DNA from 2 places in the Micromonospora sp. WMMD1120 genome. Region 2 is predicted to be linked to the other one. Evidence: riboswitches for the same ligand, from Rfam matches in the RefSeq annotation. Region 2 holds a riboswitch; the other holds the start of a gene.

Region 1 (15,488 bases), 2.7 Mb from region 2:
TGTCGTACGCGAAGAGACCGACCGGCGAGCGCGCGTCGGCCTCGATGTCGCCCTGGGCGTCGCTCATCGCGAACACGTTGCCGGCGATCACGTGCAGCAGCTCCTGCTTCACGGCCGTCCCTCCCGAGCGTCCGCCGTGCCGCGCCCCGAGGCGCTGGCGTCCGCCACGCCGCGCCGCGGGTCGTCGGCGTCGGCCCTGCCGCCGGAGGCGCGGGAAGCGACCGCGGCTCGGCCCAACTCCCGTGGATGCCGGGCCCCGCTGGGTCCGGCGAAGATGCGCCGCAGCACCATCAGCAGTCGCATGTCGCCCTGCACGGTCAACTCGTGGCGCAGCAGCGCGGCACCCGGATGCAGCTCGCCGCTGACCATCTGGTCGAACACCTGCCGGTCCGCGCGGATCACCAGGTCGGCGTCGTCGGCCGACCGCGACACCTGGACGTGCTGGTCGGCGACAGTGAGGTACCAGTGGTCGGTGCAGTCGTGGGCGGCGACGTCCAACCGCACGGTGCCGGCGGTGGTCTCCGGCAGGTTGAAGCGCCGATCGGCGTCCCACTGTCCCAGGTACTCCTCCGCCGTCACGCCCATCGGATCCCCTTCCCCACGGTGTCCCCGCAGGTTCACCCTTGGTGGGGTGAGCGCGCCTCACCCGGAACGGGTGAGCGACAGGGCGCGCCGGGACGCCCGCCGATGATCGGCGGGCCGGTGATCAGCGGGCTTCCAGCAGCCCGCGCACGAAGGCGGCCTGGCCCACGTGTTGCAGGTCGTCCTCGGCGACGCTGACCAACCGGACGCCGAGGGTCACCGGCGGGTCCCACGACTCGTCGACCACCCGGTCCAGGTCGGCCGGGCGCAGGCCGGTGAGGAACGCCCCGGTCCGATCCGCGACCGCCCGGTAGTAGTCGACGAGCGCCTGCGCGCTCTCCGGCCGTACGGCGGCGACCTGGTCGGGTGAGTGCCCGTATCCGGTGTTGTCCGGGTCGGCGGCGAGCGCGAAACGACCCGCCCAGTCGCCGCCCGTCCAGACCTGTTCGGCGGCGAGCAGGTCGGCGACGTGGTGATCCTGGACGCGGGTGAGGTGCCAGACGAGCCAACCGACCGAGTTGCTGCCCGGTCCCGGCGTCCAGCGCAGCTGCTCCGGACTCAGGCCGTCCACCGCCGAGCGGACGAGGTCGGGCAGCCGGTCGTACGTCTCGGTCAACAGCTCGTTCACGTCCACTGGGTACGCCTCCTGATCGGGTTCCGATCAGGTACCGCTGGCGCCGACGGTCAAACCTCGACCGCTACGGTGATCAAGTGGTCGCGGCGGTGGAGTTGTACCTGGACCCGGACGCGACCCGTCGCATCCGGGTGCTCTGGGACGCGCTGGAGGCCGAGGGCGTGCAGAGCATGCGGTCGCTGCTGGAGCAGCGGCACCGCCCGCACGTCTCGCTCGCGGTGGCGCCCCGCCTCGATCCGGAACAGGTCGCCGCGGCCCTGCGCGGCACCGTGGTGGCCGCTCCCCTGCGGCTCGACTTCCAGCACGCCGGTCAGTTCGTCGGTCGGGTGCTCTGGCTCGGCCCGGCGCCCACACCGGAGCTGCTGGCGCACCACCGGTTGGTGCACGACCGGCTCGCCGCCGCCGGTGTCGGGCTCACCGAGCACTACCGGCCGGGCCGGTGGGTGCCGCACTGCACGCTGTCCATGCGGGTGCCGAACGCGCTGATGGCCGCTGCCGTACGCCGGTGCCTGGAGGTGTTGCCGCTGGCCGCGACGGTGGTCGGGGCGGCCCTCACCGACCACGCACGCGGCATCGCCCACCCGCTGCCCTGAAGCCGACAGCTCACCGACCCGCCCACCTCACTGCAAAATGTCCGGTTTGGCGGGCGGGAGTCGGAAACTTGAAAACCAGGGGTGCGAATCCGCCCAGGCGTGGGATGGTTCGAGTGGCCGCCGTACCAGTGGCGAGTCGCCCGTCCGCGGTTCGCCCGGCCGGTGGCGCGTGCTCACGCCGCGCCCGCGCGGCGGCGTCGAGGAGGAGAGGCAGGGCCCATGCAGGCTCAGCGCAGGCCGCCGCGCACCGAGCGGCGCCAGACCCGGGACGACCGGACCGGCGGGGGTATGACCGGGGCAGCCACCCCGTTGACGATCTGGGCGGCCGCGGTGCTGCTCGGCCGGATCAGCGCCGGCGACGACGACGTCGAGGACGAGCGGCACATCCTGCGCGGCATCGAGTGACACCCGGCGGGGCGGTTCAGAGCCATCCGCGCCGCTTGAAGATCACATAGAGGGTGCCGCAGACCAGCAACATCAACAGCAGGGCGAACAGGTAGCCGAACCGCCAGCGCAGCTCCGGCATGTGGACGAAGTTCATCCCGTACACGGTGCCGATGAGGGTGGGCGCGAAGAGGATCGCCGCCCAGGACGAGACCTTCTTCAGTTCCTCGTTCTGCGCGTAGCTGGCCGCGGTCAGGCTGCGCATCTCCTCGTTCTGCTGCTGCGAGACGAGGGTGGCGTTGACGGTGAGGATGTTCTGTAGCAGGTGCCGGAACCCGTCCACCCGCTCGACCACCTGGGTCAGGTGGTCGGTCACGTCCCGCAGGTAGCGGCGCAGCTCCTCGTCCGCGCCGGGGCTGCCCGCGCCGCCGGCCAGCGCGTCGAGCACGCTCAGCAGGGGCCGGGCGGCCCGCTGGAACTGGATGACCTCGCGGCTCAGGCCGTAGATGCGCCGGCTCGCGTTCGGGTCACCGCCGAACACCTGGGTCTCGATCTCGTCGATGTCGTTCTCCAGCCCGGCGACCACCGGCGCGTACCCGTCGACGACCTGGTCGAGGATCGCGTACAGGACCGCCTCCGGGCCCCGGGCGAGCATCTGCGCCTCGGTCTCCATCCGACGTCGCACGGCGGCCAGGTCCGGGGCCTCACCGTGCCGCACGGTGACCACGAAACCCGGCCCGATGAACAGGTGCAGCTCGGAGAACTCGACCTCCTCCCGGGAGTCGTCGTAGCGGGCGGCGCGGAGCACCACGAACAGGGTGTGCCCGTACCGTTCCAGCTTGGGCCGCTGGTGGGCGTTGATCGCGTCCTCGACCGCCAGGTCGTGCAGCCGGAACTCCCGGGCCAACGAGGTGATCTGGCCGATGTCGGGCCGGTACAACCCGATCCAGGCCATCGCGTCATCCTGCTCCTGGAGGCAGCGGTACGTCTCGGCGAGGCCGGACGGCGAGGCGAAGCGGTGTCCGTGGCGGTAGATCGCGCTGTCCACCAGGCCGCCGGCGGGGGCGGTGGACGACTGCGTGGACGGCGCGACGCCGACCGGGGTCTCGTACTCGTCGAGTTGGCGACCGAAGCCACCACCCGGGCGGAAGCGACGGCCACCGACCATGCCCTGCCCCCTCCCCCGGCGCTGTCCGGCCCGGCGCGGGCCCGCCAACCCGGGGGCGCTGCGTTCCCGCTGTCCGGAGTACGAAACCCGCCGCGCGACCGGGTGGGTTCCGCGCACCGGCCCGGGTGACCGGCGAGCCGACGGTGAGGGTGGTCATAACGACTGGACGGTCCACCCACGCCCGCTGCTAGCATCGGCGCAGGTCATGAGTGCCAGCGCGAAGCCCCGGCTTGCTGGCCGGCAACCCTCCTCCGCGGTGGGGTGCCCCGGGTGAGGACCAGGCACCGGCAGGACGCCGGCGCAAGCGTGGCCTGGCACCCAGGTCAGCACAGACCCGGGAGAACCATGCGCATGCTCAGCACCGCCCCACCGACCGATGTCGCGGACGTCCGCGCCGGTCGACGGTCGCCGGCACTGATCCGGCGACGGCACGTGGACATGATGCGAATGTGCAGCGCCGCCTGTCGTCGCGGCACCGCGCCCTAGCGCATCCCCTTCTCGAACCCCTTCCAGCGGTACGCCCAGCGGGCGTGCCGTCGGCGGCGCACGTCCGCGCTGCCGGGACACCACCCTTCGGAGACACCTGTGCGATCCCTTCCTGCCCTGACCCGCACCGTCGCCCTCGCCGCGGCCATGCTGCTGGCCGCCGCCGCGCTCACCGGCTGCGGCGCCGACGACTCCACCGACTCCACCGCCAACCCGTACGGGCTGGCGCAGCCGGGCGTGCTGCGCGCCGGCACGCTCACCGACGCCCCGCCGAACGTGTACCTCAAGGACGGGAAGTTCACCGGCTTCGACAACGACCTGCTGACCGCCGTGGCCGGCAGGCTCGGCCTGCGGGTGGAGTTCGTGGGCACCGACTTCTCCGCGTTGCTCTCCCAGGTCAACAACCACAAGTTCGACGTCGGTAGCTCCTCGATCACCATCACCGAGGCGCGCAAGAAGACTGTCGACTTCGGCAACGGCTACGACTTCGGCTACTTCGGCCTGGACGTGCCGGCCGGCTCGCCGATCACCAGCTTCGACCAGCTCGCCGGCAGGCGGGTCGTGGTGGTGCAGGGCACCGTCCAGGACGACTACGCCACCGGCAAGCAGCTCAACCCGGTGCGCGTGCCGGACTACAACGGCGCGATCAACCAGCTCAAGGCGGGCACCGCCGACGCGTGGATCGCGCCCGCCGAGATCGGCGAGAAGTCGGCCGCCGACAGCAACGGCAAGATCACCGTGGCGGCCAAGCAGCTCAGCCCGGCGCCGACCGCGTACGCGGTGGCCAAGGGCAGCGACAGGTTGCGTGAGGCGCTGAACGAGGGCCTCGACGAGGTCATCGCGGACGGCACCTGGAGCCGCCTGCAGGCGCAGTACTACCCGGGCCGGCCGATCCCGGCGGACTTCACCCCGGGCAGCGGGACGGCGGCCGTGCCGTCGGCGTCGGCAGTGCCGTCGGCGTCCGCGTCGAGCGCGTCCTGACCGGGTGCCGAGCGAGCGGAGCGGTGGGAGAGGCGACACATGGATCCGTTGAGCACGCTGTGGGAGACGTTCTTCGACGTCGACGCGATGCGCGAGGCGCTGCCCGAGATGCTCACCGTCGGGCTGCCCAACACGCTGATCCTGGCGGTCTCCGCCGCCCTGCTCGGCTCGGTGCTGGGCCTGCTGCTGGCCGTCGCCGGGATCTCCCGTAGCCGGTGGTTGCGCTGGCCGGCGCGGGTCTACACCGACGTGTTCCGGGGGCTGCCGGCCGCCGCGACGATCCTGCTGATCGGCGTGGGGCTGGCACCCCTGGGCATGCGGGTGTGGGGACCGGACCCCTACCCGCTGGGCATCCTGGCGCTGTCGCTGATCGCCGCCGCGTACCTCGGTGAGATCTTCCGCTCCGGCATCCAGTCGGTGGAGGCCACCCAACTGGAGGGCGCCCGCGCGCTCGGCTTCTCCTGGGTGGACGCGATGCGGTTGGTGATCATCCCGCAGGGCCTGCGGCGGGTGCTGCCCGCCTGGGTGAACCAGCTCATCGCGCTGATCAAGGACTCCAGCCTGGTCTACTTCCTCGGTCTGGTGGCCAGCCAGCGGGAGCTGTTCCGGATCGGGCAGGACTACGCGGCCACCACCGGCAACGAGTCCGCGCTGCTGCTGGCCGGGCTCTGCTACCTGGCGCTGACCGTACCGCTGACGCACGTCGTCAACCGGATCGACAGTCGACTGCGCGACGGTCGGCCGGCGACCGCGCCGACCGAGGAGGACGAGGAGAACGAGGAGAACGAGGAGATGGCGACGGAGGGACAGCGACGATGAGCACCGACCCCAGCACCTCGGTCAGCCTCGACGTCCGCGACGTGCACCTCGCCTTCGGACCGAACCGGGTGCTGCGCGGCGTCGACCTCACCGTGCCGCGCGGCGCGACGGCCTGCGTCATCGGCCCGTCCGGGTCGGGCAAGTCCACACTGCTGCGCACCATCAACCGGCTGATCGAGCCGGACCGGGGCGACGTGCTGCTGGACGGGCGCAGCGTGCTCGGCGACGACCCGGACGCCCTGCGGCAGCGGGTGGGGATGGTCTTCCAGCAGTTCAACCTCTTTCCGCACCTGACCGTCCGGCGCAACATCACCCTCGCGCTGCGCCGGCTGCGCAAGCTCGGCGAGGACGAGGCGGATGCCGTCGCACACGCCCACCTGGAGCTGGTCGGCCTCGCCCACAAGGCGGACTTCCGGCCGGCGAAACTCTCCGGCGGTCAGCAGCAACGGGTGGCCATCGCTCGGGCGCTCGCGCTGCGGCCCGAGGTGATGCTCTTCGACGAGGCCACCTCGGCGCTCGACCCGGAGCTGGTCAAGGGCGTCCTCGCGGTGATGGCCGAGCTGTCCGCGGCGGGCATGACAATGGTGGTGGTCACCCATGAGATGGGCTTCGCCCAGCGGGTCGCCGACACCGTCGCCTTCATGGACCGGGGGGTGGTGCTGGAGGCCGGTCCACCCGAGGCGATCTTCGAGCGGGCCACGCACCCCCGGCTGCGCCGCTTCCTCGACCAGGTGCTCTGAGCGGGGCGAGTTGGGCCCCTGACCCGGCAGGACGGTGCTACTCGAGAGCGGTGACCGAAGATCCCGGACGCGGCAGACCGCGTCTCGCCCGCTGCACGGTTGCCCGACCCGCCCGGTCAGTCGGTGGGGCCGCGTCCCAGCAGGCGGATCTCCTCGTTGTCCAGCGCGGCCTGGAGCTCCTGGAGCACCAGGTCGTCGATCTCCCGGTCGTCCCGCAGGCGGGTGACCTCCCGGCGCTTGTGGGCGAGGACGCGCAGGCGCAACTGCCGTTCCAGGCGGCGCTCCTCGCCGGTGCTTTCGCCGCTCTCGTCGAGGTCCTCCAGGTGTCGCTGGTACTCGGCCCGGAGTCGATCGACGGTGTCCTCCCCCGCGCCGACCTCGTTGGCGACCTGGGGCAGCGCGGCCAGCCCCGCCTCGGCGGCCCGCCGACGGGCGTGCCGGGCCTCGTCGACGCGCTGCGGGTCGCCGCTCAGCCGTGCCCAGCGCACGACGAGCGGCAGGGTGGTCCCCTGGAGCAACATGATGAGCACGATCACCAGCGCGGTGACGAAGATGATCAGGTCGCGCTCGACCACCGGCCGACCGTCCACCTCGATGGTCGGCACGGCCAGTGCCGCGGCGAGCGAGACCGCGCCCCGGAAGCCGGACCAGCCGGCCACGGTGCCCACCCGCCAGCCCGAGGGTCCCTGACTCGGGTCCATGATCCGGCGTCGTCGCAGCCTCGCCACCTGCGAGGTCAGGTAGACGAAGAGCAGGCGGGTGCCGATGACGACGAGCGTGACCACCAGGACGATCAGCAGGGCCCGCTGTGGCGAGGTACTGGTGATGTTCCGCACCGCCCGGGGTATCTGCGTGCCGAGCAGGACGAACAGGCCACCGTTGATCAGGAACGTGGACAGGTCCCAGAACGCGTAGGCCAGCACCCGGGACCGGGCGCGGATCACCCGTGGGCCGGCGTAGGAGAGCATCAGGCCGGCGACCACCACCGCCAGCACGCCGCTGGCGTGCACCGCGTCGGCGAGCAGGAACGCGGCGAACGGGGTGAGCACGCTCAGCGCGCCCTCGCGCAGCGGATCGTCGAGCCGCTTGCGGATCAGCACGACGGCGTAGCCGACCAGCAGCCCGGCGAGCACGCCACCCGCGCTGGCCCCGACGAACTCCTCACCGATGCGCAGCGCGCCGGGGTCCGCGCTGTGGGTGAGCAGGCCCACGGTCACCGCGAAGATCACCAGGGCGGTGCCGTCGTTGATCAGGCTCTCGGCGTGCAGGGTGGTGAGGAGTTTGCGGGGCAGCCGCTTGGCGAGGCCGGTGACCGCCGCGGCATCGGTCGGCGCGAGCACCGCGCCGAGCACCCAGGCCGCCGCCGGGTTCACCCCGAGGGCCTGGGCGGTGTACGAGACCGTGACCAGGGTGAGCACCACCAGCACCACGGCGAGCAGCCCGATCACCGGAAGGTTGGCCCGGATCTCGCGCAGGCTGAGGGTGAGGCTCTCCCGGTACAGGATCGCCGGCAGGAAGATCAGCAGGACCAGGTCCGGCTCCAGGGCCAGCTCGGACAGCGGCGGGGTGAAGCCGAGCAGCACCCCGAGGCCGATGAGCAGGACCGGCGGGGCGACCCGGTACCGACCGCCGAGCGTGGTGCCGACCAGGACGGTGACGCCCAGCACCACGATCAGGACGAGCGCCTCCACGCGTACCCTCCTCGAACCGTGGCCGGCGGCGCGCCCGCCGGTGGTTCCATCTGACCGCACCCAGACGGTGGTTCCGGCGCGATTGGCCAAGTCGTGGGAGGTCAGCGGGCGACGGCGCGGGCCCGGTTTGTGACCGCCCGGGCGGTGCGCCGGTGCCGGGCCGCCTCCTCGGCCCGACCGAGTGCGCCGGCCAGGTCGGCGAGGTGCCCCGCCACCGGGCCGGCGGTGAGCACCCCGCTTCCCGCCGCCATCTCGCCGACGGCCGGCAGCAGCTCGGCGTGGACCCAAGTCATCGTGACCCGGTCGTCGAGAGCCCACGCGGCACGGCCGAGGAGGCAGAGCCGGACCTCGCGCAGCAGGTCGTGCGGCAAAGCGGGGACGGCGCGCAGGGCGACCGCGGCCGCTTCCCGGTCGCCGTCGGAGAGCAGGAGCAACGGGCGGACCCACGGCTCGTGCCCGCCCCAGTCCAGAGTCGCCCACTCCTTGGCGCCGGCCGGCGGGACCGGCCGGTCGCCGCCGATCGTGTCGGCCAGCCAGAGGCCGAGCAGGGCGAGCGGAAGCAGACCCTCGGTCAACCCCGGCATGCCGTCGGCGCCCGGGTGGCCGGCCGCCGCCCGGTACGCGTCCGCCGCCCCGACCGACTCGCCGTCGAGCGCCCGGCGGAGCGCGGCGTACCACCCGGTGAAGACGCCGACCAGCGGCAGCTCGTACCGTCGGGCCAGACGGTCGGCGGCGTCGGCGTGCGCGTCGGCGCGGGCCCGGTCGGCAAGGGCGCAGGCGGCCTGGACCAGCACGAGGTGACCGAGCACCTCGACGGTGGCCAGGTGGTGTCGGGCGGCCAGGTCGACCAGCTCGCCGCCGATCCGGGCCCGGTCGCCGGCCAGCCCGGGACGCGCGAAGGTGTGCAGGAAGCGGGCGTTGAGCGCGAACGCCAGCAGGGTGGGGTCGTCGAGGCTGCGGGCGATCGTCTCGGCCTCGTCCGCCGCCCGCCGGCCCCGGTCGGTCGTGCTGCCGCGCAGCTCGACCGCGAGAGTGCTCAACAGGCGGCTACGCCGCGTCCCGTCGCTCGGGTCGAGAGTCGTCAGGGCGTGCTCGGCGGCCCGGACGATGCGTGCGGACAGCGACTCGTCGTCGTTACGCGTCCAGATGGCCGGCACGTCGAAGCCCGCCAGCACCTCCCCGAGCAGTCGGGGGTCGCCGACCGCCTCGGCCGCCGTGATCGCCTCGGCGCGCCAGCGCCGCGCCTCGGCCAGCCGGCCCGTCACGGCCAGCGCCCGTCCCAGACCGAGCACCGCTGTGAGACGCTCGCGCCGCTCGATACCGCCGGCCCGGTCGTACGCCTCGATCGTCTGTCCCCACATCCGGGCCGCCTCGTGCGGGTTGCCGTGCTGCTCGGCCCGCTCGGCTGCCAGCCGGGCATACCCGGAGGCGCGCGCGGCCGCAGCCGGCCCGCCCGCGCGCAGCAGGTGGTACGCGAGGGCGGCGGGCTCGACCGGGTCCCGTTGGCGCAGCACCTCGGCGGCGGCCGCGTGCCAGGCGGCACGGCGGGGCGCGGACAGGTCGGCGTAGAGCGTGTCGCGGACCAGGATGTGGGTGAAACGCAGCTGGCCGTCGGACTCCCGCTCGGTGAGGAACCCGGCCTGGAGGGCGCTGTCGACGGCGTCCAGCGCGACCGAGGGGTCCCCGACCAACGCGCTCAGCAGGGCCGGGTCGACATCGCGGCCGAGCACTGCCGCCTGCCGCAGCACGGTACGGGTCGACGCGGGCACCTGTGCCAGCCGGTGCCGGATCACGTCCCGCACCCCGGGCGGCACGGCGACGAGTGCCGCCTCCCCCTCCGTCGCGTACAGCTGGGCCAGCTCGCGGACGAAGAACGGGTTGCCCCCGCTGCGCTGGTGGATCAACCGGGTGGTGGCCGGATCGGGTGCCGTGCCGACGATCGCGCCGGTCAGCTCGCCGGTCGCCGGCGCGGACAGACCGCCGAGATATTCACGGACCGGTTCGAGTCCGGCGGAGCGGGCCAGGGCCGCGGTCAGCTCCGGGCTGATCTCGGTGGCCCGGTAGGTGCCGACGACCAGCACCGGCCCGCTGACCGGCTGCGGGCCGGCGAGCAGCGCGCTCAGCAGATCGAGCGTGTCCCCGTCGGCGCGGTGCAGGTCGTCGAGGACCAGCAGCACCGGCCCTCGTGCGGCGACCGCCGAGATCAGCGCGGCGACCCGGCGGTGCCGGCGGAACCGCGCCGCGGCGGGGTCGGCCGGTCCGTCGTTCGGCCCGCCGGCCGCCGTGGCGTCCACGGTCCCCGCGAGCGCGTCGGTGACCTGGGTCCACGGCCAGGCCGGCGGGGCGCCCTCGTACTCCGGAATGCGCCCCCACGCGGTGGTCCAGCCCTCGGCGGCGAGCCGGGCGGTCAGGGCCTCGGCCAGCGCGGTCTTGCCGGCGCCCGGGTCGCCGCTGAGCAGGGCGAGGGTGGGGCGGCGTCGGCGGACGGCGGTCTCGGCCGCCCCGGCGAGCCGCGCCAGCTCCGGGTCGCGGCCCACGAACGGACGCCGTGGCGGAGCGGGCTGCACGGGTCGGACGGTCCCGTCGGGGCCGGGGGCGACCGCCCGGCCGAGAGGCGGGGTGAGGTGCGGCGCCTGCGCCAGGATGTCGGCTTCGAGTTGCCGCAGTTCGGGGCCGGGGTCCACGCCCAACTCGGTGACCAGGACGTCCCGGGCCTCCCGCAGCGCGGCCAGCGCGTCACCCTGCCGACCGGCCCGGTACCGGGCGACCGCCAGCAGCCGCCAGGCGTCCTCCCGCAGCGGGAAGCTCGCCAGGTGGGCCGGCAGGTCGGCGGCGACCTCCTCCGGCCGGCCCATTGCCAACAGCGCCTCGGCCCGCCGCTCGACGGCGAGCGACCGTAGCTCGTTCAGCCGGTTGACCTCCGCGACCGCCCAGGTCTCCGTCGCGGCGTCGGCGTACGCGGGCCCGCGCCAGAGCCCGAGCGCCGTGTCCAGACCGGTCAGGGCCGGCCCGGGACGTCCTGCCTCCAGCAGATGGGCAGCCTCAGCGACGGCCGCCTCGAACCGGTCGGCGTCCACCGCGTCCGGGTCGGCCCGCACCACGTACCCGGGTGGTTCGGTGACCAGGACCCGGGGCGGCTGCCGGGGTGGCCGGTCGGGCTCCAGCGCCCGCCGCAGGTCGGCGACGAAGGTCCGGATCGCGCCCACCGCGCCGTCCGGCGCGACCTCCCAGAGGTCGTCGACGAGACGGTCCACCGGCACCACACGCCCGTGCGCGAGCAGCAGCCGGGCCAGCACGAGACGCTGCCGGTGCCCGCGCAGGGGCACCGGGTCGCCGCCGATCGCGGCGGTCAGCGGCCCGAGCACGCCGAAGGTCACCGCGCCGGGCGTCCTCTCCGGCCTGGTCATGGCACCAATCTAGGCGGCTCGGCGGACCGGCACTGATCCGCCGCTGACCGTCTGCTGATCACCGCTGGCGAGGCTTGACGACGTCCGACGGCGACGGGCCACGCCCGAGCCGGCACTGCTCACCAGGAAGGTTCCCCATGGACCCCAGGATCAACGGATTCGACTACCGCCGGGTCAGCGTCGCCGACGGCGTGACGCTCAACGCCGCGGTGGGCGGTTCCGGGCCGGCCGTCGTGCTGCTGCACGGCTTCCCGCAGACCCACCTCATGTGGCGGCACGTGGCGGCCGACCTGGCCGCCGACCACACTGTCATCTGCCCCGACCTGCGCGGCTACGGCGACAGCGACAAGCCCCTCGACACCGACGGCACCGGGTACGCCAAGCGCACCATGGCCGCCGACGTTGTGGCGCTGGCCGCCGCGCTCGGCCACGAACGGTTCGCGCTCGTCGGGCACGACCGGGGCGCCCTGGTGGCGTTCCGCGCCGGTCTCGACCATCCGACGGCGGTCAGCCACCTGGCGGTGCTCGACGTGCTGCCCACCCTCGACATGTGGGACGTGCTGCACGGCAACAGCGCCGCCGTCGCGTTCCACCTGTATCTCATGGCGCAGCCGCCCGGCCTGCCGGAGACGCTCATCGCCGGCAGTCCGGACGCCTTCTTCGGTCACTTCCTGGACGTCTGGACCGGTACTCCGGAGGCCCTGCCGGCGGACGTGCGGGCGGCGTACCTGCGGGCGTCGCGGAACGCGGTGCCCTCGATCGTCGCCGACTACCGGGCGTCGGCCGGTATCGACGTGACCCATGACGCCGCCGATCGCGCCGCCGGCAACCGGCTGCGGATGCCGGTGACGGTGCTCCAGCAGGACTGGGGCGCGGCGCTCGGCTACGACGCGGCCGCGGTGTGGCGGGCCTGGGCGCCGGACCTGGACCACCGGACTGTCACCTGCGGGCACTTCATGGCGGAGGAGGCGCCGGCGGACGTCCTGCGGGAGGTGCGTGCCCTGCTCGCCCGCTGACCGGCCGGCGCACCGGCCGCAGGTCGTGACCCAGAGAAATATATCCGACACTCATGGTCACGAAACCGGCCCTGCGGCCGGGTGCCGCGCTCCGGCCGGCCACCCCTCGCCAGACCCTCGCCAAAGCGGCTCTGAGCTGCGCAAATGAGACGTTACACGGAGTGGACGGCAACCGGTCATCGGTGATACACAGGCAGTAACCGGCAGCCAACGGCGGCGAGTCGCTTCCTATCCTCGCCCAACCACCGTCCCGCCGCACTCGCGCCAACGGGCTTCGTCGTCAGGACCGCCGCACCACGGAAGCGACCCATCGACGGCAGCGACCCACGGCCGCCGCCGGCTGACGGTCCTCGACCAAGGAGTCGCCGTGGGGCACCTACGTATCCGATCCCGCCACCAGCCGTACGAGATCGCCGTCCTGATCGCGGCACCGGTCTGCGGAGTGTTGATGATGACCCTCAACGTGCGGCCGACCTCGGTGCAGACGTCCATGCCGGCGCCCATCCAGGTCGCCTGGGAGCTGGGCCTGGTCGCGGTGGGGCTGGGCGGGTTGCTGGGCGTCTCCTGGCCCGGCCGGCTCTCCACCGGGCTCGGTCTCGAACTCGCGTCGGTGCTGGTGCTCGGCACGCTCACCGGCATGTACGCGGTGGCCCTGCTGGTCATGTCCGGCCGAAATTCCATCGTCGCGACGTCGTTCGTGCTGGCGGTGACTGTCGGGTCGCTCGGGCGGGCGGCCCAGATCGCCGTCGACCTGCGCCGCCTGGCCCGGGCCTGCGAATTCGTGACCTACGAGGAGTTGCGGGCAGGTGTCACGTGATGACCCAACCGGCACCCTCCGCGCCGCACTGGGTCCAGGTGACGCTCAGCGTGCTCGGCATCCTCGGCGGAGGCACCGGCCTGGCCGCGATGGCAGCGGTGGTGGTGCAGCGGGGCAAGTTCAAGGCCGACGCCGCCGACACCCTCACCGAGGCGGCCCTCACCCTCGTGCAGCCGTTGCAGACGCGGATCACGCAGTTGGAGGACGAGGCGCTGAGCGCGCGGTCGGAGCTGGGTGTGCTGCGCGAGCAGGTGAACCAGTTGCAGTTCGTGGTCCGGGTGCTCACCCGGACCTTAGACCGCTGGCGCGCCGCGATCCGCGCCCCGGACGCCACGCTGCGCAAGGTCCGCGCGACGGTGGCGGAGACCGACCGGATTCCCGAGATGGACCGGTGACCGCGTCGCGTCCCCGGCCCGGTTCCGCTAACCCGCGCCGCGCAGACGTTCGACGAGTTCGGCCACCGCCGCCCGGAAGTCCGTGTCGAGTTCGCCGGGATGGTGCCCCCGCAGCGGCGGCGCGGACCGTTCCCCCGGCCCGGGCAGCAGGTCCCGCGGGTCCCGCAGCCGCCGGTCGACCCGGCCGGCCGGGTCGACGGGGTCCTGGGGCGGATCGCCCGGTCGGTGCGCGGCGAAGATCCACCCACCGACGGGGTCGGTGTCCCGCCACAGGTTGAGCCAGCGCCACCCGACCCGCCTCCCCACCTCCCGCAGGACCTGCTCGTTGAGGTAGGCCGGAAAGAGCCGGGCGTAGAGGCGGTCCAGCGGCGATCCGTGGGTGAGCAGCGCGACCCGCTGACGGACGCGCGGAGGCAGTCGCAGGATCGCGAGCGCGAGCAGCGCCGACCCGTGGCTGTGCCCGCAGAGCAGCACCCCGCTGTGCCGCTCGGCCAGCCGGCTGATCCGGTCGGCCAACTCCGGCACCGCGCGATCGGCGTAGCTCGCCGGCGCGAACGGGTGCGCGGCCCGGGGCCAGAAGGTGCCCAGGTCCCACAGGATGCCGACGTGCCGGCGGAACCACGCCGTCCGGTAGGCGAACACACCACCGGACACCAGCAGGACGACCAGCGCGGCGAGGAGATAGGTGGCCCCCGCGAGGCCCATCCCGACCGCTTCGGCCGGCAACCCGAGCAGCTCGCGCGCGAGGGTCTCCGGCTGCCGCCCGGAGCGCCCCAGCAGACTCGTGACCAGCCCGATGACGGCGAGCACCGCGTAGATCACCGCGAGCAGACCGAACCACTCGGTGAACCGCGCGCGGGCGACCGCATCCGTCGCCAGCCGCAGCCGACCGGCCGCCGGCGGCGGCGGCACGACCGGGAAGTCCCGGGCGGTGATCGCCGCCGCCGCACGACGACGCCGCCGCCGCGACACGAGTGTCAGCGCGCCGCACACCAGCGCCGCCGCGGTCACGTGCAGGAAGAAGGCCAACAGCGTCCACCGGTACGGCAGCGGCGGTCCGCCCTCGTCGCGGTAACCGCCGAGCAGTTGCCCCGCCTGGTAGACGAGGCCGGCGGAGAGCGCGCCCGCCATGCCGACGGCGATGGCGGCGAGAGCCGCCGCGCCGAGCCCGCGCCGCAGCGCGGACCGGCCGCGCGCGGGACCTCGGTGCCAGAGCACCAGGCCGCTGAGCAGCACCAGCAGGATCATCTGGCCGAACAGCGCCGCGCCGGCGGTCCCGTCGTAGCCGGGCAGTCCGGTCGCCGACGGCCAGCCACGCTCGTCGCGCGCGACGACGACGAGGGTCGCCACGGTCAGTCCGACCGCCACCACGTTGGTCGCGCGGGCGGTCCGGGTGGCAGCGCGCGCGGTCGCGGCCCGGTCGATCAACCCCGGTGCCGCGAGCAGGCCGACGCAGACCAGCAACACCGCCGCGCCGAGTGCCAGCAGCGGCGTCGTCGCGGCCGTGGCGCCGCCGGCGTGACGCGCCACGAGCAACACCACATCGAGTACGGCGAGCGCGGCGGCGACGTGGATCGCGCGCAGCCGTTGCACCAGTGGTTCGACGGGCCAGAGCGGCTTGTCCGCCGGACGGGACCGCCGGCTGCCGAGCAGCCGCAGCGCCACCAGGGCGGCGACCGGCAGCAGCGCGAGCACGGCCAGCCGCTGCCCGACGTGCCGGCCGTCGAGCCCGCCCATGCTGTCGAAGGGGGCCCGGCAGCGGGCCGCGCCGAGAC
Region 2 (15,488 bases):
AGACCAAATTCGCGCAGATGCTCGGTCGGGGCACCCGCCTGCGGCCCGACCTGTACGCCCCCGGCATCCACAAGAAGGACTTCTTCGTCTTCGACTTCTGCGGCAACTTCGAGTACTTCAGTCAGGACCCGACCACCACCGAGGGCTCGCTCAGCCCGTCCCTCACCGAACGGATCTTCAAGGCCAAGGTCGAGCTGGTCAGCCAACTCGACCAGCGCCGACCCGGCGACGCCGCCGACAGCGACGCCGCCGACGGTACGCAGAGTGAGGCCGGCCTGCGCTGGGACATCGCCCGGGACCTGCACGGCCGGGTGCGGGGCATGCGCCTGGACAACGTGGTGGTGCGACCGCACCGCCGCCTCGTCGAGTACTACGTCGACCTCGCCAACTGGCACCGGCTGTCGCCCGAGTCGTCCGCGCAGCTCGTCGCCGGCCTCGCCGGTCTGCCCAGCGAAGTCCGCGACGACGGCGAGGAGGCCAAGCGCTTCGACCTGTTGATCCTGCGGATGCAGCTCGGCCTGCTGGTGCCCGACAGTCGGTTCAACCGGCACCGCACCGAGGTCCAGGAGATCGCCTCGGCGCTGCTGGAGCAGACCACCATCCCGATGATCCAGCAGCGGGCCCACCTGCTTGAGGAGGTGGCCGGCGACGAGTGGTGGCAGGACGTCACGCTGCCCATGCTGGAGTTGGCCCGACGTCGGATGCGTGACCTGGTCCGGCTGGTGCCGAAGGTGCGTCGCACCCTCGTCTTCACCAACTTCGCCGACGAGATTGACCAGGAAATCGAGCTGCCGTTCAGCGGGGTGACGGTCGGCACCGACCTGGAGCGCTTCCGCGCGAAGATGCGTGTCTACCTGCGCATCCACGAGGATCACGTGGCCGTGCAGAAGCTGCGCCGCAACCGGCAGCTCTCCGGCACCGACCTCGCCGAGCTGGAACGGATGCTCGGCGAGAGCGGCGTCGGCGACAAGCAGGACATCGACCAGGCCCGGCGGTCCTCCGAGGGCCTGGGCCTGTTCATCCGCTCACTGGTCGGCCTGGACCGCGAGGCGGCCCGGGAGGCGTTCAGCGAGTTCCTCGTCGACCGGGCCCTCAACGCCGCCCAGCTCGACTTCATCAACCTGATCGTCAACGACCTGACGATGAACGGTGTGATGGAGCCGGGGCGCCTCTACGAGTCGCCGTTCAACGGTGTCGCCCCGCGCGGGCCGGAGGCGCTGTTCTCCAACGACGACGCCGACCGCATGGTCTCGATCCTGCGCTCGATCAAGAACAACGCCAAGCCGGTCAGCGAGGTGGCGTAGGGGGCCGAAGCCCCTGAGCCGCGTCGATCTTGCAGCTTCTGTTGCCGAAAAGCCGGGAATGCCCCTTATGGGGGGACAGTAAGTGCAAGATCGCGCGGGGCGAGGGGTTGCTCTGCGCGGGGCGAGGGGTTGCTCTGCGCGGGGCGAGGGGTTGCTCTGCGCGGGGCGAGGGGTTGCTCTGCGCGGGGCGAGGGGTTGCTCTGCGCGGGGCGAGGGGTTGCTCTGCGCGGGGCGAGGGGGTGCTCTGCGCGGGGCGAGGGGGTGCTCTGCGCGGGGCGAGGGGTTGCTCTGCGCGGGGCGAGGGGTTGCTCTGCGCGGGGCGAGGGGGTGCTCTGCGCGGGGTGAGGGGGTGCTCTGCGCGGGGCGAGGGGTTGCTCTGCGCGGGGGAGGGGTTACTCCGCGCGCGGAGCTAGCACCGCATTCAGCAGGCCCGGATAGAGCTTGTCGACCTCGTCGCGGCGGAGGCGGACCAGGCGGCTCGTGCCGGCGGCCCGGGTGCGGGTGAGGCCGGCCTCGCGCAGCACCCGGAGGTGGTGGCTGCGGGTCGCCTTGGAGACGCCGAAGTCGAGGCTGCCGCAGGGTGCCTCGCCCCCCTCGGCCAGCGCCCGGACGATCTGTAGCCGCACGTCGTCCGCGAGCGCGGCCAGCACGGCGGTCACCGGTACGGAGGTCAGGTCGGGTTCGTGCGGCTCCATGTGAGCAGTGTAACCGTTGTTCGACAATTCTCGAACAAGCTCCTAGGGTCGGTGTCGTTGGTTCGACGATACTCGAACATTGGAGATGCCGATGCGATCCCGCGCCGCCGCGTACCCACTGCTCGCCGCGCTCGGCTGGGGCGTCATGTTTCCGGTCCTCGCCAGCGCCCTGAACCGGGTCGACCCGCTCAACCTGACCACCGCCCGCTACCTGCTGGCCGCCGTCATCCTGGTCGGCATCCTGCTGCTCCGCGAGGGCTCCGGCGCGCTGCGCCTCGGCGCTCGGGCGGTGGAGGTGGTGGTGCTCGGGGTGGTCGGCTTCGCCGGCTTCAACCTGCTGACCGGCCTCGCTCTCGAACACGCCGCCCCGCAGCAGATCGCCCTCTTCGTGGCCACCACGCCGGTGATCACCCAGCTCGTCCGCTGGGCCCGGGACGGCGTACGCCCGAAGCCTCTTCTGTTGGCCCTCTCCCTGGCGGCGCTCGTCGGTGTCGGTCTGGTGATCACGCGCGGAAGCCTGGCCGGCCTCGGTCAGTTCGGTGTCGGCGGCCTGATGATGATCGGCGCGGTGCTGGGCTGGGCGATCTACACCCACGGCGCCAGCCGGTTCGGCGAATGGTCGCCGCTGCGCTTCACCACGCTGACCGCGCTCGCCGGCACCGCCGCCATGCTCGCCGCGAGCATCGTGGCCGACGCCGTCGGCTGGCAGCACGCGCCGGGCGTCGGCGACGTCGTGGCGGTCACCCCGCAGTTGGCGTACGCGGTGCTGGTCGGCGCGGTGGTCGCGGTCCTGGCCTGGAACACCGGCGTGCAGCGACTCGGCGCCGCCAACGCCGCGCTGTTCATGAACCTGGTGCCGGTGACCACCTTCGTCGTGCAGATCGTTCGCGGCTACCGCCCGGAGCCGGTGGAGCTGGTCGGGGCCGCCATCACGATCGCCGCCCTGGTCGCCGCGAACCTCGCCGCCCGACCCCGGACCGAGGCGCTGCCCCGGACCCCCGCGCTGCCCCGGCCGACCGCCGTCACGGACCCGGTGGCGGTGACCGACCCGGTGGCGGTGAGCGCCCGCTGACCCACTGTGTGGGATGAGCGGTAGCAAGGGCCGACAGCGTTGTCCTAGACTCGGCGGCACAACTGCATACCTCATCCAGAGGGGCTGAGGGATACGGCCCGACGACGCCCCGGCAACCACCCCGCGCGCTCACCGCTGAGCGACCGGCGGGGCAGGTGCCAATTCCGTCCCCGCCGCACCGTGCGATGTGGGGAAAGATGAGAGGACTCTCGACATGACGTCGACGCTCGTCACCGGCATCGACACCTCCACCAGCCCCGCCCGCGCCCTGGTCTGCCGTGCCTGTTCGGCCCGCTACCCGCTCGTCGCCCAGCACGCCTGCTACGAGTGTTTCGGCCCGCTGGAGGTCGACTACGATGTCGCCGCGCTGGCCACCGTCACCCGGGAGCAGATCGAGGCCGGGCCGAACACGATCTGGCGGTACGCCGGTCTGCTCCCCGCCGGTCAGGACCCGGCCGGCCGGGTCACCCTCGACCCGGGGTTGACCCCACTGGTGGCGGCTCCGCAACTCGCCGCCGAGCTGGGCATCACCGGGCCGCTGTGGGTCAAGGACGACAGCGCCAACCCCACCCACTCGTTCAAGGACCGGGTCGTCTCGGTGGCGCTCACCGCCGCCAGGGCGCTCGGCTTCACCCGCTTCGCCTGCGCGTCGACCGGCAACCTGGCCAACTCGGTGGCCGCCCACGCCGCCCGCGCCGGGGCGCCCTCGGTGGTCTTCATCCCCGGCGACCTGGAGCAGGGCAAGGTCATCACCACCGCCGTCTACGGCGGTGACCTGGTCGCGATCGACGGCTCGTACGACGACGTCAACCGGCTCTGCGGTGAGCTGGTGGAGACCGACGAGTTCGAGGACACCGCCTTCGTCAACGTGAACGTCCGGCCGTACTACGCGGAGGGCTCCAAGACCCTCGGCTACGAGGTGGCCGAGCAGCTCGGTTGGCGCATCCCGGCGCAGGTGGTCATCCCGATGGCCAGCGGCGAGCTGCTCACCAAGATTGACAAGGCGTTCTCCGAGCTGGTGGAGATCGGCCTGGTCGAGGCGCCGGCCGGCGGCTGGAAGGTCTTCGGCGCGCAGTCGGCGGGCTGCAACCCGATCGCCGCCGCGCTGCACGCCGACACCGACACGATCACCCCGGTCCGGCCGACCGGCATCGCCAAGTCACTCAACATCGGCGACCCGGCGGCCGGTCTCTACGCGCTGGAAGCGGTCCGCCGCACCGGCGGCTGGATGGAGTACGTCGACGACGACGAGATCCGCGCCGGCATCCGCGACCTGGCCCGCACCACCGGCGTCTTCGCGGAGACCGCCGGCGGTGTGACGGTGGCGGTGCTGCGCAAGCTCGTCGGGTCCGGCCGGCTCGACCCGTCGGCGGAGACCGTCGTGTTCAACACCGGCGAGGGCCTGAAGACCATCGACGCGGTGGCCGGTCAGGTCGGGCCGACCCACCAGATCAAGCCCTCGCTGCGCGCCGCGCGCGACGCGGGCCTGCTCGGCTGACCGGGCGACATAAAGAAAATCGAAGCGGGCCGAGGGTGCGTCAGCCGGGTGGGGGACGGCTGACCAGCCGATCGGGGGAGCAGGCGGATCCGCCGGGTAACTGGGTTTTCGCGTTGAGTGCGGAAAACCCGCCCCTGCGGACTTGACGGCAGGAACCGGACGGCGCAAGATGCTCCGTGCGGGAGGGCACTTCGCCGAAGACTTTTGAAGTTCTTGCGACCCAACGCCGGAGGCGTTGTGCGAGTGTCCCTCCCGACCACGTCCGATCGGGCCAGCGATTTAAATCGCTGGCCCGATCGCTTTTCGCCGGTGCACTCTCACCGAATGAGCATCACCATCGCGGCGTTCGACGGCACCGACCGCGCCTCCGTCGACGAGGCGTACCGGATCGGGGCGGCGGCCAACGACGTCGATCTGCCGGACTTCCCGCCCTTCTGCCGGCGGCGTTTCGACGCGTTGTTCCAGACGCCGATGCCCGGCACCGCGTCGCTCTGGGCGCTGGCCCGACTGGACGGTGTGCCCGCCGCCTACCAACAGGTGGACCTGCCGCAGCTCGACAACACCGACAACGCCACCGCCGAGCTGACGGTGCGTCCGGAGCTGCGGCGCCGGGGCGTCGGCCGGGCGTTGCACGAGTACGGGCTGCGGCTGCTGCGCGAGCACGGACGCAAACGGGTTGTCGCGATGACGGTCTCCGCCCTGCCCGGCGGGCCGGCCCGGTCGGCGGCCGGTGACGCGTTCGCCGCCTCCACCGGCGCCCAGCCCGCGTTGGCCGAGGTGCGTCGCCGCCTGGACGTCGGCCAGATCGATCGGGTCGCCCTGCGGGCGGCGCTGGCCGAGGCCCGCCCGCGAGCCGAGGGTTACCAGGCGGTCTGCTGGCAGGGGGCAACACCGCAGGAGTACGTCGCGGACGTCGCCTACCTGGACGGCCGGCTGCTGGTGGACGCGCCGATGGGTGACGTGCAGTGGGAACCGGAGCAGGTGGACGCCGACCGCATCCGCGGCAACGAGCGCGCCCTGGACGCCCGGGGTCGGCGGCGCTACCACCTCGGGATGCGGCACGAGGCGTCCGGTCGACTGGTCGCCTGGACCCTGCTGGACGTGGGCGCGTCCGCCGACTGGCACGCCTTCCAGCAGATCACCATCGTCGACCCGGCCCACCGCGGGCACCGGCTCGGCCTGATCGCCAAGGCGGAGAACCTGCACCACCTGCTCACCCACGAACCGGCGGTACGCGTCATCGACACCTTCAACGCGGCCAGCAACACGTACATGGTGGCGATCAACGAGCAGCTCGGCTTCCGCCCGGTGGACGCCTGGACCGACTGGCAGCTCACCCTCTGACGGGTATCGGCGCTACTGCTCACTGCCGGTCCTCAGGCATGATGGCGGGCATGACGGAGACCCCGCATCCCCTGTACGACAGGCACGCCGACACCCTCAACCGCGCGCTGACCGCGATCACGGAGCGGGGCTACTGGTCCGCCTACCCCGAATCCCCCAGCCCTCGGGTGTACGGCGAGAGCGCCGCCGCCGACGGCAGGGCCGCCTTCGAGGCGTACCTCGGTGGTGACTTCCCGCTCGACCAGCCCGGCTCGGGCGACCGGGTGGCCACCGAGACGAGCCCGTTCGGGGTGGACCTGGCGGTGCGTTACCCGCACACCGGCACCGGAGAGCTGATCAGCGCCGCCTCTGCCGCGCTGCCGGCCTGGCGCGACGCCGGGCCGCAGGCCCGGGTGGGGGTCTGCCTGGAGATCCTCGACCGGCTGCACAAGCACGTCTTCGAGCTGGCCAACGCGGTGCAGTTCACCAGCGGGCAGGCGTTCGTGATGGCGTTCCAGGCCGGTGGCGCGCACGCGTTGGACCGGGCGCTGGAGGCGCTGGCGTACGCGTACGCCGAGATGACCCGGCACCCGGGCACCGCGGGCTGGGAGAAGGCCGCCGGCAAGGGTGAGCCGCTGCGGATGACCAAGTCGTTCCACGTGGTGCCGCGCGGTGTGGCGCTGGTGATCGGCTGCAACACCTTCCCGACCTGGAACTCGTACCCCGGTCTGTTCGCCTCGCTGGTCACCGGCAACCCGGTGATCGTGAAGCCGCATCCGCGCGCGGTGCTGCCGCTGGCCATCACCGTGCGGTACGCCCGGGAGGTGCTCGCCGAGGCCGGCTTCGACCCGAACCTGGTCCTGCTGGCGGCCGAGGCGCCCGGCGAGAAGCTCGCCAGTGACCTCGCCCTGCACCGGTCGGTGAGGATCGTCGACTTCACCGGCTCGACCGAGTACGGCGACTGGCTGGAGACGCACGCCCGGCAGGCGGCGGTCTACACCGAGAAGGCCGGCCTGAACACCGTCGTCATCGACTCCACCGACGACTTCGCCGGCATGTGCCGCAACCTCGGCTTCACGCTGACCCTCTACAGCGGTCAGATGTGCACCACCTCGCAGAACATCCTCATCCCGGCCGGCGGCATCGAGACCGACCAGGGGCACAAGAGCTTCGACGAGGTGGCCGGCGGGATCGCCGCCGCCGTCGGCAAGCTCACCGCCGACCCGGCCCGGGGGGTGGAGCTGACCGGCGCCATCGTCAACGACGGGGTGCTGGAGCGGCTGGCCGAGGTGACGAAGGTCGGCGAGCCGGTGCTGGAGTCACGGGCCGTGGTCCACCCGTCGTACGCCGACGCGGTGGTGCGTACCCCGACCATCGTGAAGCTGACCGCTGACGACGCCGAGACGTACGGCCGGGAGTGGTTCGGGCCGATCTCGTTCGTCATCGCCACCGACTCCACGGCGCACAGCCTGGAGCTGCTGCGCCGCACCGTCGGCGAGAAGGGCGCGCTCACCGCCGGGGTCTACTCGACCGACGAGTCGGTGCTGGACGCCACCGAGGCGGTAGCCGTCGAGGTCGGGGTGCACCTGTCCTGCAACCTCACCGGCGGGGTCTTCGTGAACCAGTCGGCGGCGTTCTCCGACTTCCACGGCAGCGGCGCCAACGCGGCGGCCAACTCGGCGTTGACCGACGGCGCGTACGTGGCGAACCGGTTCCGGACCGTGCAGTCGCGGCGGCATGTCTGATTGTTGGTTGCGGGTTCAGGCGGGGCGGCGCATCTGTAGTTCGGTCAGGGCGGGGATCGTCGGGTGGGGGACGCGTACCCCGGTGTCGGTGAAGCCCAGCCGCTGGTAGGCCCGGTAGGCGCGGTCGTTGCCGACCACCACCTCCAGCAGCAGCTCCGGTCGGCCGCACTCCCGCGACCAGGCGGCCACCCCGTCGATCAGCTCGCCGAGCAGTCCGCTGCCCCGCCAGCTCGGCGTGACGTACACGGCGTAGATCACGGTCAGGCCGGGCTCGTCGGGGGCGGTCGTGCCACCGGCGTGCCCGACCAGCCGGCCGCCCGGGTCGGCGACGAACTGCGCGTTGCCGGGACCGGCCGAGGTGTACGCGACGCGGGCGGCGTACTCGTTGTGCGGTCGGGCCGCCGCGTCCGCCAGGGTCTCCAGGAACGCGAGCGGCGCGTCCGCGAGCATCTCCAGGCGCAGTGCCCGCATCCGGGCGGCGTCCTCCGGCCGGACCCGGCGGATCCGCGCGTGTCGCAGGGCGGTCGAGCCGGTGTCGGTGGTCATGTCCGCATGCCTACCACAGCGGCCGGTCGGGGTCCGCCGAGATGTGCCCGGCCGTCGTCCGGTGGCCGGAACCGTGTCGCCTCCTGCACCAGGTGGCACACGCGGGGTCTGGTAGATCGAAAACCCGAATGGTTGGCCAAGAAATATGCCTGATTTGTGACCGTGCGCCGCTGTCTCTCCTCGTGTAGCGTGCGATTTCCGTCACCCGCTTCAATGGCGGTCATCGATCGCTGAGGCGGTTGTCGGGGGCGTCCGGCCGCGCCGTGCGCCGGATCAGGCAACACAGTGCGAAGTGAGGGAAGCACCGTGGCACAGGGCACCGTGAAGTGGTTCAACGCCGAGAAGGGCTACGGCTTCATCGCCGTCGACGGCGGTCAGGACGTGTTCGTCCACTTCTCCGCGATCGAGATGGACGGCTACAAGTCGCTGGAGGACGGTCAGCGGGTGGAGTTCGAGGTCGCCCAGGGCCAGAAGGGTCCCCAGGCGGAGCACGTCCGCGTCATCGGCTGAGCCTCCCGGTCGATCGGCCCCGGGGCGGGGCTGCGGCAGGACCGCGCAGCCGGGAGGATCGTGAACCGTTCCAGCCGATGCTGAGGAGCGTTCATGACCGACCAGCCGCCCCCGCCCACCGCATCCTCCGGGCCGGGGGAGCCGGGCCGACCCGACCCGATCCCGCCCGCCGGCGGTGCCGAAACGGCGCCCGGCGTCCCGCCCACGCCCGAGCCGTCGCCGGGTCAGACCGGGCCTGTCGGCCCGCCGCCCGGCTGGGGTCCGGGCGGGCCGGCCGCGCCACCGCAACAGGGCTGGACGTTTCCGCCCACCGGGGGCTATCCGCCCGGCGTCGGTCCGTACGGCGGGCAGCAGTGGTATCCGGGGCCGCCGGTCGGGTGGTACCCGCCCGGCCACGGGCTCGATCCGAACGACGCCCTGGTCACTCCGCCCGGCGCCGGCGTCGGCGGCTGGTTCGCCAGGTGCGGCGGGGCACTGCGTCGGGGCTGGCGGCAGTTGGTGCCCATCGCGCTGCTCACGCAGGTGCTGCCGGCGGCGGTGCTGTCGGTGGTCAGTCTCGGGGTGGACCCCTCCGCCACCTGGGCCGCCGAGGCCGAGACGAGCACGGCGCTGCCGGACAACTTCTTCGCCGAGCTGGTCAGCCTCCTGGTCGTGCTCGTCGGGGGCAGCCTGCTGGTGGGCCTGGCGCAGTCGGTCGGGTGGGCCGCCGGCAGTTGGGTGATCACCCGGCAGGCGGCCGGCCAGCCGGCCGGCCTGGAGGCGGCGCTGCGGTACGGCCTGCGCCGCGCGCTCGGGCTGTGGGGCTGGACGCTGCTGATCAGCGTGCTCATCGGGGTCGGTCTCTGTTTCTGCGTGCTGCCGGGCATCTACCTGCTGTTCGCGCTGAGCATGGCCGGCCCGGTCTACCTCTTCGAACGCCACAACCCGATCGGCCGCTCGTTCCGGATGTTCCACGACCGGCTCGGTCTGCTACTCGGCCGGGTGGCCCTGGTGGCCGCGGCGGTGCTCGTCGGCACCCTGATCCCGGGTGCGCTGGAGGGGGTCGGCACCTCCGCGTTCGGCACCGACCCGCTCGCGTCGCCGGGCAGCGCCGTCGGGGCGGTGGTGGTGATCGGGATCACCGCGGTCCTGGCCCTTCCGGCCCACCTCGCCCAGTTGATCGGCCTGCTGCTGACGTACGTCGAGCAGCGCGCCCATGAGGGGCCGGTGAACAGCGCCGGACTGGCGGCGGAACTCGGCTGAGCGGCCCCATCGTGCTTGCACTCGGCAGGGGAGAGTGCTAAACAAGGTATTGGCACTCGCACACCGCGAGTGCCAATGGTCGGGACGGTGGGGCCAGGTTGCGCCGGCGCGGAGACGCCGGGGCGGCACATGGCCGGTCGTCGCGGGCTATCCGGCCCGGCCGAAGGACGTCGTCGTCGCCAGGTGGCGACGTCCCAAGGTGCGTACACCAGGCGGCCCATCCGGGGGACACATCTCGGGTGGCCCGTGAGTGTCCAGGAGGACAACGCCGTATGGCCAAGATGATCGCGTTCGACGAAGAGGCGCGCCGCGGCCTCGAGCGGGGCATGAACCAGCTCGCCGACGCCGTGAAGGTGACCCTCGGCCCCAAGGGCCGCAACGTCGTGCTCGAGAAGAAGTGGGGTGCCCCCACCATCACCAACGATGGTGTGAGCATCGCCAAGGAGATCGAGCTCGAGGACCCGTACGAGAAGATCGGCGCTGAGCTGGTCAAGGAGGTCGCCAAGAAGACCGACGACGTCGCCGGTGACGGCACGACGACGGCGACCGTCCTGGCCCAGGCCCTGGTTCGCGAGGGCCTGCGCAACGTGGCCGCCGGCGCCAACCCGATGGCCCTGAAGCGGGGCATCGAGACCGCTGTCGAGAGCGTCTCGGAGGAGCTGTCCAAGCTCGCCAAGGACGTCGAGACCAAGGAGCAGATCGCCTCCACCGCCTCCATCTCCGCTGGTGACAGCACCGTCGGCGAGATCATCGCCGAGGCGATGGACAAGGTCGGCAAGGAAGGCGTCATCACCGTCGAGGAGAGCAACACCTTCGGGCTGGAGCTGGAGCTCACCGAGGGCATGCGCTTCGACAAGGGCTACATCTCGGCCTACTTCATGACCGACCCGGAGCGTATGGAGGCCGTCTTCGACGACCCGTACATCCTGATCGCGAACAGCAAGATCTCCTCGGTGAAGGACCTGCTCCCGATCCTGGAGAAGGTCATGCAGTCGGGCAAGCCGCTGCTGATCATCGCCGAGGACCTGGAGGGCGAGGCGCTCGCCACCCTGGTGGTCAACAAGGTCCGGGGCACCTTCAAGTCGGTCGCCGTCAAGGCCCCGGGCTTCGGTGACCGCCGCAAGGCCATGCTGACCGACATCGCCATCCTCACCGGTGGTCAGGTCATCAGCGAGGAGGTCGGCCTCAAGCTCGACGCCGCCAGCCTCGACATGCTGGGCCGCGCCCGCAAGGTCGTGGTGACCAAGGACGAGACCACCATCGTCGACGGTGCCGGTGACGCCGAGCAGATCCAGGGCCGGGTCAACCAGATCCGGGCCGAGATCGACAAGAGCGACTCCGACTACGACCGCGAGAAGCTGCAGGAGCGGCTGGCCAAGCTGGCCGGCGGCGTCGCGGTCATCAAGGTCGGCGCGGCCACCGAGGTCGAGCTGAAGGAGCGCAAGCACCGCATCGAGGACGCCGTTCGCAACGCGAAGGCCGCCGTCGAGGAGGGCATCGTCCCGGGTGGTGGCGTCGCGCTGGTGCAGGCCGGCAAGACCGCCTTCGACAAGCTCGACCTGGTCGGCGACGAGGCCACCGGTGCGAACATCGTCAAGGTCGCGCTGGACGCCCCGCTGCGGCAGATCGCCGTCAACGCCGGCCTCGAGGGCGGCGTCGTGGTGGAGAAGGTCCGTAACCTCGAAGCGGGTCACGGCCTCAACGCCGCCAACGGCGAGTACGTCGACCTGCTGGCCGCGGGCATCATCGACCCGGCCAAGGTGACGCGCTCCGCGCTGCAGAACGCCGCCTCCATCGCGGCGCTGTTCCTCACCACCGAGGCCGTTGTCGCGGACAAGCCGGAGAAGGCCCCGGCTGCCCCGGCTGGCCCGGGTGGCGGGGACATGGACTTCTGAGTCCAGTTCCGACACACCGAACGGGGCGGGCCGCTGACGCGGTCCGCCCCGTTCGTCGTCAGGTGGGCAGGGGGCGTTGGTTGCGCCGTTTGTGTGCCCGACCGTACGGCGGAAGCAGCTGGATCGGGGCGTCGACCATCTCCTGCGGCTCCTCGGCGACCGGCGGCTGCCGGTCCGTGGTCATCTCGGCCAGTTGCTCGGCGTCGCCGTAGTCGAGTCGGTCGAACGGCAGTTGGCCGGGGAGCTCACCGACCGGTGTCCAGGTGATCGGCGGGCCGTCCTCGGTCTGGTTGTCATCCGTGGTCATGGCTGCCTCCTCTACCGAAACGGTAGGGGGCGGCAGCGATCGGCGCGGGCGAATGGCGCTATCTAGGCTTTCATCCCGTTCGCTCCCTATTCGGCGTTCAGTGACCGCCGGTACAGGAAGAAGACCCGCTCGATCCGGGCGCCCGCGCTGCCGGAGTAGAACGGCACCGGCCCGACCCAGCCGATCTGGGCCTGGTCCAACCCCGCCGCCCGCTGGTCGCGCAGGCAGCGCCGTAGCAGGACGCCACCGATGCCCGATCCCTCGGCGGCCGGCGCGGTCCCCATCGGCCCGAACCAGCTCGGCCGGGACGACCCGTACGCGGCGAAGCCGAGCACCTCGCCATCCCGCTCGGCAAGGTGGCAACCGGCGTCGGCGCGACCCACCGACCCGGCCAACTCGCCGTCCCAGGCGCCCCCGAACGTGGACCGGGCGAACGCGGCCAGCGCGGGCAGGTCCGCCGGCTCCGCCCGACGTACGGTGACGCCCTGGTCGGCCAGCCGCCGCTCGGCAGCCTCGGTGGACCGCAGCGCGGGCGACGTGTCGTACGACAGGTCGGCGGTCATGTTCCACGCCGTCCGGTCCTGCCGGTAGCCGAGCGCGAGCGCGGCGCAGACCGCCGGGGTGTAGCGGACGTCGATGCCGGGCCACGCGTAGTAGGGCGGGTTGCCGGCCAGCAGCACCTCGGTCGCCCCGCGCTCGGCGAGCACCCGCTCGGCACGCCGCAGCAGCGCCCGGCCGACTCCTCGTCGGCGCTGGTCCGGGGCGACGGCGATCAGGTCCACGTGCCCGGTCCCCGGCTCGGTCGCCGACAGCGAGCAGAGCAGGGCCCCGACCAGGGCCCCGTCCCGGTACGCGCCGAGCCCGACCACCACCCGGTCGGCGGCGGCCCGGGACCAGAGCACGTCCACGATCGACGTCGCCTCGACGGCGTCCTCCGGCAGGTCGAGGGCCTGCTCGCAGAGGCGCGAGACGGTGGGGGACTCGTCGGCGGTCAGCTCGCTGACGGTGATCTCGGCGTCCATGGTCGCCGACAGTAGATCACCGCGAACCGGCGCCGACCCGTCACCCCCGGGCGGCGCGAACGGCGGCGTACGCGTCGACCTGGCCCGCTCCGGTGACGTTCGACGGCGTGCCGCAGGCGTCGGACGGGTTGCCGGAACGGTAGGTGGGCGTCGCCGGGGTGGCGGTGTCCCGCAGGATCTGCCGGGTCCGGGCGAGGTCACCGACCAGCGCCGGGTTCGCCGACCACATCAGCGCGACCACCCCGGCCACCTGCGGGGTCGCCATCGAGGTGCCGTCCAGCGCGGCGTACGTGCCGCCCGGCATCGCCGACACCACGCCCACCCCCGGCGCCAGCACGTCCGGCTTGGCGGCACCGCCCGGCACCGGCCCCCGGGAGGAGAACTCGGCGACCCGGCGCTGCGCGTCCACGGCGCCCACCGTCAGCACATCCGCGTACGGCGCGGGTGGATCGTCGATGGACGCGCACCACGGACCTGTGTTGCCGGCCGCCACCACCACGAAGATCCCGGCGGCGTCCAGTGCTGCGGTGGCCGGCCGCAGCACGCCCGGGTCGCACCCCTCGATGGCCGGGCAGCCCCAGGAGTTGGTCAGCACCTGCGGCGCGCGCTCCGGTCGGCCGTCGGTGAACGGGTCGCCCCCGCTCGGGAAGGGCGCCAGCATGAACTGGAGGCAGTCCAGGTAGTGCCCGGGGCTGCCGAGGTTGCGGTCCAGGTTGACGCAGCCCACCCACTGCGCGTCCGGGGCCACCCCGATGCCGTCCCGCCCGACCGCGCTGCCGACCGTGTGGGTGCCGTGCCCGCCCTTGTCGGTCGGGCTCCGGGTGCCGTCCCACGGGTCCAACCAGGAGTCGTCGCCACCGCGGAACCCGGCGCGCAGCGCCGGATGGGCGCCGTCCACGCCGGAGTCGGAGCTGCCCACCACGACGCCCGCCCCGGTCACCCCGAGCTGCGACCACACCCGGTCGGCACCGATCTGCCTGATGTTCCACTCCGGGCCGGTCGGTCGGGGCGCGGTGCCCCGACTCTGCCCGGCCGGGGCCGGCAGTGGGCGCAGCCGCTGGCTGACGAGCACCCGGGCCACCTCCGGCCGGCGTGCGAGCCAGGCCCGCACCGCCGGGCCGCCGTCCACCTCGATCGCGTTCACCAGGTAGTACGGCACCGGGGCCAGGCGCAGCCGGCGCAGGTCCCGGAGCAGTCCGGACTGGCTCCGCTCGGCGGTGGTCACCAGCCGTCGGTAGACCTCCGCCGCGCGGGCGTCCCGCCCCGCCCGCCCCGGCGTGCCGGCCGGCAGATCGGTCAGGTCGGCCTGCGTGCGCAGCACCACGAACAGCCGTTCGCCGTGCAGGCCCGGCTGACCGGGGCCGAGGTCCACCACGCCGAACGCCACCAGCAGCACCAGCGTGGTCGCCGCGGCCACCCGACGACTCGGGGTACGGGCCGCCGGCCGGGCGAGCAGCACCGCGTACGCGACGGCCACCAGGACGGCCACGACGAGCCCGGCGGCGGCGGCGGTCGCCACCCAGAACGGCACGTCCCGGGTGCCGACCAGCAGCAGGCTGATCTCCTCCGGGTCGGTGAAGGCCAGCGGGCCGAGCGCGGCCAGGCCCACGAGCCACCCGGTCGCCGCGCGTCCGACACGGGCGGCCCCGGCCGTGGGTGGGGTCGCGGCCGGGTCGGTGGTGGATAGCGGGGGCGCGGCCGGCTCGACGGTCGCGCGCCAGGTCGCGGCCCACAGGGCGGCCAGCGCGAAACCGGTCGGCGGGAGGGTCAGCAGCGCCGGCAGTTGCGCGCCGGACTGGCCGGTCCCGGCGGCGAGCAGCAGCAACGCCACCCCGGAGACCAGGCCGCCGACCAGCACCAGCCGAGCCGGTCGGGGCGGCCGACCGACAGCGAACCGGGACCACACAGTGGCGTCCAGCAGCGTCGCGGCCAGCGCCCCGAGCGCGGCGGCGGCCACCAGCGCGAGAACCGTCTCCAGGAGCCCGCCGAGCGCGCCCAGCCAGGCCCACGGCAGCAGCAGGGCCAGCCCGGCGGCGACCGCGAGCAGTGGCGCCGACTGCCGCGTCAGCTCGGCCGGCGCGACACCCGCCCCGGTCCGCGCGGTCTCGCCGGCCGCGTCGCTGGGTGCCGGGCCGACGACCGGGGTGGGCGCGGCGTCGCCGCCCGCGGCGGGTGCCGGGCCGCCGACGGTGCCGGCCGCTTCGGGGTACGACCACCGGCGGGTCGAGCGGCGCACGAGGAGCGCGGCGAGGAGCGCGGCAACGGCGAGCGCGGCGAGGTACGCCTCGTGGTGCACCGGCGGCACGACCCGCGGCAGTGTCAGCAGCCC

Evidence for each region. Region 2 has a riboswitch for S-adenosylmethionine ahead of thrC (threonine synthase). Riboswitches for the same ligand answer to the same signal wherever they lie in the genome.
Region 1: it holds a riboswitch for S-adenosylmethionine, as region 2 does, so the genes downstream of both, O7634_RS19585 (ABC transporter substrate-binding protein) here and thrC (threonine synthase) in region 2, are expected to answer to the same signal.

The regions. Positions count from the first base shown of each region.
Region 1 is NZ_JARUBO010000005.1:4,160,408-4,175,895, reverse strand. It holds gene O7634_RS19615 (glycogen debranching N-terminal domain-containing protein) at 1-112, opposite strand, end outside; gene O7634_RS19610 (SCP2 sterol-binding domain-containing protein) at 109-585, opposite strand; gene O7634_RS19605 (DUF664 domain-containing protein) at 707-1,216, opposite strand; gene O7634_RS19600 (2'-5' RNA ligase family protein) at 1,294-1,809, shown strand; gene O7634_RS19595 (hypothetical protein) at 2,029-2,214, shown strand; gene corA (magnesium/cobalt transporter CorA) at 2,231-3,361, opposite strand; SAM riboswitch class IV at 3,563-3,674, shown strand; gene O7634_RS19585 (ABC transporter substrate-binding protein) at 3,947-4,828, shown strand; gene O7634_RS19580 (amino acid ABC transporter permease) at 4,868-5,647, shown strand; gene O7634_RS19575 (amino acid ABC transporter ATP-binding protein) at 5,644-6,387, shown strand; gene O7634_RS19570 (Na+/H+ antiporter) at 6,504-8,078, opposite strand; gene O7634_RS19565 (BTAD domain-containing putative transcriptional regulator) at 8,180-11,485, opposite strand; gene O7634_RS19560 (alpha/beta hydrolase) at 11,623-12,501, shown strand; gene O7634_RS19555 (hypothetical protein) at 12,869-13,318, shown strand; gene O7634_RS19550 (hypothetical protein) at 13,318-13,713, shown strand; gene O7634_RS19545 (hypothetical protein) at 13,741-15,488, opposite strand, start outside.
Region 2 is NZ_JARUBO010000005.1:1,449,454-1,464,941, reverse strand. It holds gene O7634_RS06965 (DEAD/DEAH box helicase family protein) at 1-1,304, shown strand, start outside; gene O7634_RS06960 (metalloregulator ArsR/SmtB family transcription factor) at 1,697-1,999, opposite strand; gene O7634_RS06955 (DMT family transporter) at 2,091-3,071, shown strand; SAM riboswitch class I at 3,140-3,275, shown strand; gene thrC (threonine synthase) at 3,286-4,569, shown strand; gene O7634_RS06945 (GNAT family N-acetyltransferase) at 4,894-5,913, shown strand; gene paaN (phenylacetic acid degradation protein PaaN) at 5,964-7,637, shown strand; gene O7634_RS06935 (GNAT family N-acetyltransferase) at 7,653-8,183, opposite strand; gene O7634_RS06930 (cold-shock protein) at 8,490-8,693, shown strand; gene O7634_RS06925 (hypothetical protein) at 8,787-9,935, shown strand; gene groL (chaperonin GroEL) at 10,208-11,830, shown strand; gene O7634_RS06915 (hypothetical protein) at 11,889-12,137, opposite strand; gene O7634_RS06910 (GNAT family N-acetyltransferase) at 12,224-13,159, opposite strand; gene O7634_RS06905 (S8 family serine peptidase) at 13,200-15,488, opposite strand, start outside.